Dinoroseobacter shibae DFL 12 = DSM 16493: one gene and its partner. The protein of the gene in region 2 binds, or shares a complex with, the protein of the main gene of each other region. Links are inferred from orthologs where the notes say so. Each region holds a gene or a part of one and is shown on either strand. Other genes may lie near its edges. The genes, in order: hisF and hisH.

Region 1 (3,209 bases), 1.9 Mb from region 2 along the record:
TGGCGCTCAGGACACAGGCCTCATCACAGAATCGTGAAGAATACCTTTCAATCCGACAACGCGTTCCTACGTATTCCTGAGGAAGGCGGGCTCGGAACTCCCGCGCTTCATTCACTGTCCCTCGTTCCGTTACTTTACGCCCGGCCCTCTCGGCACGGGCGTTTTTTTTGGCGAAACGCGCATGGCCAACCTGCGCCCGCGCAGGATCCCGACTTCCCGCGCGGCCCGCATGACGCTAGGCTCGCACCATGATCCACGACCCCATAACACCGCCGAGCGACGACGATTTCCGCCGCATCCTGACCCGGACCCGCACCGTGGCCTGCGTCGGCGTATCGATGAACACCGTGCGGCCCTCCTACTACGTCGCACGCTACCTGTCGTTAAAGGGCAAGACCGTCATTCCCGTGAACCCCGGCCACGCGGGCAAGACCCTCTTCGGCCAGACCGTGCGCGCCTCTCTTGCGGATATTCCCGAGCCCGTGGACATGCTCGACATCTTCCGCCGCTCCGAAGCCGTGCCGGAGGTGGTGGACGCGGCACTGGAGGCGCTGCCGGGGCTGAAGGTGATCTGGATGCAGATCGGTGTGACCCACCCGGAAGCCGCCGCCAAGGCCCGCGCCGCCGGGATCGAGGTCATCCAGGACAGATGCCCCAAGATCGAGTACCAACGCCTCTTCGGCGAGTTGCGGATGGGCGGATTCAACACCGGCGTGATCAGCTCGAAACTCTGAGACCCCGGCGGGCGCTCGCCTGTCCGTTGCAATGGAGAGGGGCCAAGGATTTTGGAAAATCCTTAAGCGGCTTGGAAGCCGCTTGGCCCTAGCGGCTGGCTTTTTCGCTGATCCCCGAGATGCCTTCGCGCCGCTCCAGCTCCGCCAGCACCTCCGCCAGCGCCACATCGCGCGCCGCCAGCATCACCAGCAGGTGATAGAGCACATCCGCCGCCTCGGAGGTCAGCTTCGCCCGGTCGCCCTTCACCGCCTCGATGATCGCCTCGACCGCCTCTTCCCCGAATTTCTCGGCGCATTTCTCCGGCCCCTTGGCCAGCAGCTTCGCGGTCCAGGAACTGTCCGGATCGGCCCCCTTCCGGGCCGCGATCGTCGCCTCCAGTCGCGCCAGCACGCTCATGACAACCGCACGGGGATCCCCGCCTCCGCCATGTGTTCCTTCGCCTCGCGGATGGTGAACTCCCCGAAATGGAAGATCGACGCCGCCAGCACGGCACTCGCCCCCCCCTCGGTCACGCCCTCGACCAGGTGATCGAGCGTGCCAACCCCACCGCTCGCGATCACCGGCACCGACACCGCATCCGAAATGGCCCGCGTCAGGGCTATGTTGAAGCCCTGCTTGGTCCCGTCCCGATCCATCGACGTGAGCAGGATCTCTCCCGCCCCCTTTTCCACGACCGTTTTGGCGAATTCCACCGCGTCGATCCCCGTTGGCTTGCGCCCGCCATGGGTGAATATCTCCCACCGCCCCGGCGCCACGGTCTTGGCATCTATCGCGCAGACGATGCACTGGCTGCCGAACTTGTCGGCGGCCCGCGCGATCACGTCCGGATCCGCCACGGCCGCCGAGTTGAACGACACCTTGTCCGCCCCCGCCAGAAGCAGGTTGCGCACATCCTCCGTGGTCCGCACCCCGCCGCCGATGGTCAGCGGCATGAAGCATTGCTCCGCCGTTCGCGTGGCCAGGTCATACATCGTGCCGCGGTTCTCATTGGTCGCGTGGATGTCGAGAAAGCACAGCTCGTCCGCCCCCGCCGCGTCATAGGCCTTGGCCGATTCCACCGGGTCCCCCGCATCCACGAGGTCCACGAAGTTCACGCCCTTGACCACGCGCCCATCGGCCACGTCGAGACAGGGGATGACACGGATTTTCAGCATGGGGCCCTCCGGCGCGGTTCCGGCCTTCGTGTACGCCGCCACGGGGCCCCGGACAACCCTGCCTCTCGCCAAGACCCGCGCCGCCCCCTACAAGACCGCCATGGCCGACACCCTGCCCCTGTTTCTCGCCGCCCAGCCCGGGCTGGAAGCCGCCCTCGCCGAGGAGGCCCGCGCCGCGGGCTTCCTGGACCCGCGCCCGGTCCCCGGCGGCGTCGAGATCACCGGCACGCTGCAGGACATGCGGCGCGCCAATCTCGTGCTCGCGGGCGCGGGCCGCGTGCTGGTACGGATCGCCGAGTTCCGCGCCTTCCACCTGGCGCAACTCGACAAGCGCGCGCGCAAGATCGACTGGGCCGCCTGGATCGCCCCCGGCACCCCGGTGCGGGTGGAGGCCACCTGCCGAAAGTCGAAAATCTACCACGACCGTGCCGCCGCACAGCGCATCGCCAAGGCCGTGACGGATGCGGGCGCGGTGCTGGCCCGGGGCGAGGCCGACGCAGAGGCCGACGAGGCGCTCCGCCTGATCGCCCGAATCGACGACGACCTCGTCACGATCAGCCTCGACAGCTCCGGCGCGCCGCTCCACCGCCGCGGGCTGAAAACCTTCGTCGGCAAGGCGCCCCTGCGTGAAACCATGGCCGCGCTCTTCCTGCGCCAGATGGGCCATGACGGGCGCGAACCCCTGGTGGACCCGATGTGCGGCTCCGGCACGCTCCTGCTCGAAGCGGCCAGCATGGCAAGCGGCCTGGCCCCGGGCCGCGCCCGCGCCTTCGCCTTCGAGCGCTTCGCCAATCACGACCCCGCCGCCTGGGCTGCGCTCCGGACACCGGTAGTCCCCCCTGATGGCCCGCCCCGCTTCTTCGGCTTCGACAGGGACCAAGGCGCGATCACCGGCGCGACCCGCAACGCCGAACAGGCCGGCGTCACGGCCTTGTGCCAGTTCGCCTGCCAACCGATCAGCGCGCTGGAGCCGCCCGTCCCCGGGCCCGGCCTCATCATGGTGAACCCGCCCTACGGCGCCCGGATCGGCAACAAGAAACTGCTTTATGGCCTCTACGGCGCCCTGGGAGAGACCCTCCGCACCCGGTTCGCCGGCTGGCGCCTGGGCCTCGTGACCTCCGAGCCCGCGCTCGCCAAGGCCACCGCCCTGCCCATCACCCCCGGCCCGCACGTGGCCCATGGCGGCCTGACCGTGCAGCTGTGGCAAAGCGATCCGCTGCCCTGACCCTTCGTCTCGGGTCCGGTCTGGGCTCGACCCGTGTGCACTTGTCAAATCGATTGCGCGATCCGGGCGGCTTACAGCGCGCAGCCCAGGTCCGC
Region 2 (3,029 bases):
TTGGCATGAAGGCGTGCGAGGACGGGGCGCCCGTTCTTGTAATGGACATGTGGCCCGAGGGGTTGGACCCCGGCCGGACCGCGGACGAGAAAGACTTGATATGACGCATTTTCTGGACATTCACACCACGGATCCGGCCGACCTGCGGGCGATGCTCGACCGGGGCCGGGCGATGAAGACCGCGCGCGCCGGGCGGCCCAAGGGCGCATCGGATGACGACCAACCCTTGGCCGGGCATATGGTGGCGCTGATCTTCGAGAAGCCATCGACCCGCACGCGGGTATCCTTCGATCTGGGCGTGCGCCAGATGGGTGGGCAGACCATGGTGCTGTCGGGGGCGGACATGCAACTGGGCCACGGCGAGACCATCGCGGACACGGCCCGGGTGCTCAGCCGGTATGTGGACCTGATCATGATCCGGACCTTCGAGGAGACCACCCTGCTGGAGATGGCCGAGCATGCCAGCGTCCCGGTGATCAACGGGCTGACCAACCGCACCCATCCGTGCCAGATCATGGCCGACGTGATGACCTATGAAGAGCACCGCGGCCCGATCGCGGGCAAAAAGGTGGTGTGGTGCGGGGACGGGAACAATGTCTGCGCCTCGTTTTTGCATGCGGCGGGGCAGTTCGGGTTCGACATGACCTTCACCGGGCCGCCAACCCTGGATCCGGAAGCGGAGTTCGTGGCGGGCGCGCGAGCCAAGGGCGTGACCGTGGAGATCGAGCGCGACCCGGCGGTGGCCGTGCAGGGCGCGGACCTGGTGGTGGCGGATACCTGGGTGTCGATGCATGACAGCCAGACCACCAAGGAGCGGCGGCACAACCAGCTGCGCCCCTACCAGGTGGACCGGGCGCTGATGGAGAAGGCCAAGCCCGATGCTCTGTTCATGCACTGCCTGCCGGCGCACCGGGGCGAGGAGGTGACGTCCGAGGTGATGGACGGCCCGCACTCGGTCATCTTCGACGAGGCGGAGAACCGGCTCCACGCCCAGAAGGCGGTCATGCGCTGGTGCCTCGGGGTGTGAACGGAAACCGGATCACGTTCAACCGAGCCGATCTTCAGTTGCAGCGTGGTGTCGTGAATATTTGGGCAAAGATGAAACAGGCACTGTTGGGCGCATTAACCTTAACGGCGCCCTGCCTTTTTCATCTTTGACAAAATACTCCGGGGGGGTCGCGTCAGCGACGGGGGCAGCGCCCCCTTGCGGTGTTCGCTCAGGGCCGCCAGGTCAGGAAATTGGCGATCATGCGCAGGCCCGCAGCCTGGCTTTTCTCCGGGTGGAATTGAGCGCCGACCATGGTGTCGCGCCCGACGACGGCCGTGACCGGGCCGCCGTAGTCGCAATGGGCCAGAAGGGTCGCGGGGTCGGTCACCTGCATGTGGTAGGAGTGGACGAAATAGGCGTGATCGCCCGTGGCCACCCCCTCCAGCACCGGGTGCGGGCGGTCGATCACCAGGTCATTCCAGCCCATATGGGGCACCTTGAGGGCCGGGTCGGACGGCGTGATCTTCACCACCTCGCCATCGATCCAGCCAAAGCCGGGCGTGTCTTCGTATTCGCGCCCCGTGGTGGCCATCAGTTGCATGCCCACGCAGATCCCGAGGAATGGGCGGGCACGGGCGGTCACCGCCTCCTCGATCGCCTCGAAGAGCCCCGCGAACCCCTCCAACCCCGCGCGACAGGCCGGGAACGCCCCGTCGCCGGGCAGCACGATCCGGTCGGCGCGCGCCACAAGGTCGGGGTCGGAGGTCACGCAGATCTCGCCGCCATCCACCTCCCGCGCCATCCGCTCGAAGGCTTTCTCCGCCGAGTGCAGATTGCCGCTGTCGTAATCGACCAGTACCGTCAGCACGTCAGAGCGACCCCTTGGTGGAGGGGATGGCATTGGCCTTGCGCGGGTCGGTCTCAAGTGCTGCGCGCAGGGCGCGGGCCACGGATTTGAACGCGGCTTCGGCGATGTGGTGGCTGTTGATCCCGGCCAGCCTGGTGACGTGCAGGGTCAGCCCGCCATGGGTCGCGAGCGCCTGGAAGAACTCGCGCACCAGCTCGGTATCGAAGGTGCCGATCTTGGCGGTGGGGAGGGCCACATCCCACACCAGATAAGGCCGTCCAGAGATGTCGAGCGCGGCGCGCACCAGCGCGTCGTCCATCGGCAGCAGGCAGGACCCGTAGCGCACGATCCCGCGCTTGTCGCCGACCGCCTCGGCCAGGGCCTGACCCAGGGCGATACCCACATCCTCCACCGTGTGGTGGTCGTCGATATGCAGATCCCCGTCGCAGCGCACGGTCATGTCGATCAGCGCGTGGCGGCTGAGCTGGTCCAGCATGTGGTCGAAAAACCCGACCCCGGTGCGGTTGTCATAGACCCCGGTCCCATCGAGATCGATTTCGACCGAGATGTCGGTTTCGGCGGTCTTGCGGGTGATGGTGGCGCGGCGCATGGGCAGATCCTCGGGCTGTCGCCGCCTTTTGGCACGCGCTCCGGGCCTTGCCAAGCCCGGGCGATGCCGCCACCGCCGCCGACCATTGCCCTGCCGCGCGAAACCCTGCATGGTCCGCGCAAAATCGACTTCGAGGGAGAGACCCATGTCCGACGATACCCCCAGCTACGGCTTCGACACGCTGCAGATCCATGCGGGCGCCCGGCCCGATCCGGCCACCGGCGCGCGCCAGACGCCGATCTACCAGACCACGGGCTACGTGTTCCGCGACGCGGACCATGCGGCGGCCCTCTTCAACCTGCAGGAAGTCGGCTACATCTATTCGCGGCTGACCAACCCCACGGTTGCGGTGCTGCAGGAACGCATCGCGACGCTGGAGGGCGGTGTCGGCGCGGTCTGCTGCTCTTCGGGCCACGCGGCACAGATCATGGCGCTCTTTCCGCTGATGCAGCCGGGGTGCAACATCGTGGTCTCGACCCGGCTCTATGGCGGGACGGTCACGCAGTTCGGCCAGACGATCAAGCGCTTCGGCTGGTCCGCGAAATTCGTGGATTTCGACGATCTCGATGCGGTCAGGGCGGCGA

What was found.
Region 1: the proteins of hisH (region 2) and hisF are in contact, whole or in part, in a crystal structure (PDB 6RU0), measured with the Thermotoga maritima proteins. The link is inferred for Dinoroseobacter shibae DFL 12 = DSM 16493 from one-to-one orthologs. Residues at the interface, in WP_004080484.1 of Thermotoga maritima: Asn15, Arg18, Arg22, Arg117, Leu118, Pro119, His120, Met121, Gly122, Trp123, Asn124, Asn134, Gly135, Tyr136, Tyr138, Val140, Tyr158, Glu180, Lys181, Ser182, Ser183, Lys184, Ile185; in WP_004080486.1 of Thermotoga maritima: Met1, Leu2, Ala3, Arg5, Ser40, Glu41, Asp45, Glu46, Ala70, Glu71, Ile73, Asp74, Ile75, Pro76, Phe77, Asp98, Lys99, Ser122, Gln123, Glu161, Thr195, Leu196, Asn247, Arg249, Glu251.

What each region holds. Positions count from the first base shown.
Region 1 is NC_009952.1:2,740,493-2,743,701, forward strand. Bases 9-2,905 are described here. They hold hisF (imidazole glycerol phosphate synthase subunit HisF), read right to left. Parts: upstream 1,890-2,905; coding sequence 1,128-1,889; downstream 9-1,127. Other genes in these bases: DSHI_RS13085 (CoA-binding protein), read left to right, coding at 249-734; DSHI_RS13090 (phosphoribosyl-ATP diphosphatase), read right to left, coding at 823-1,131; DSHI_RS13100 (THUMP domain-containing class I SAM-dependent RNA methyltransferase), read left to right, coding at 1,990-2,905. In the rest of the region: more of DSHI_RS13100, read left to right, coding at 2,906-3,114.
Region 2 is NC_009952.1:800,984-804,012, reverse strand. The notes cover bases 38-2,754. They hold hisH (imidazole glycerol phosphate synthase subunit HisH), read right to left. Parts: upstream 1,857-2,754; coding sequence 1,218-1,856; downstream 38-1,217. Other genes in these bases: DSHI_RS04055 (O-acetylhomoserine aminocarboxypropyltransferase/cysteine synthase family protein), read left to right, coding at 2,591-2,754; hisB (imidazoleglycerol-phosphate dehydratase HisB), read right to left, coding at 1,858-2,445; argF (ornithine carbamoyltransferase), read left to right, coding at 101-1,027; DSHI_RS04075 (GNAT family N-acetyltransferase), read left to right, coding at 38-104. Outside these bases: more of DSHI_RS04075, read left to right, coding at 1-37; more of DSHI_RS04055, read left to right, coding at 2,755-3,029. UniProt on the Escherichia coli protein: IGPS catalyzes the conversion of PRFAR and glutamine to IGP, AICAR and glutamate. The HisH subunit catalyzes the hydrolysis of glutamine to glutamate and ammonia as part of the synthesis of IGP and AICAR.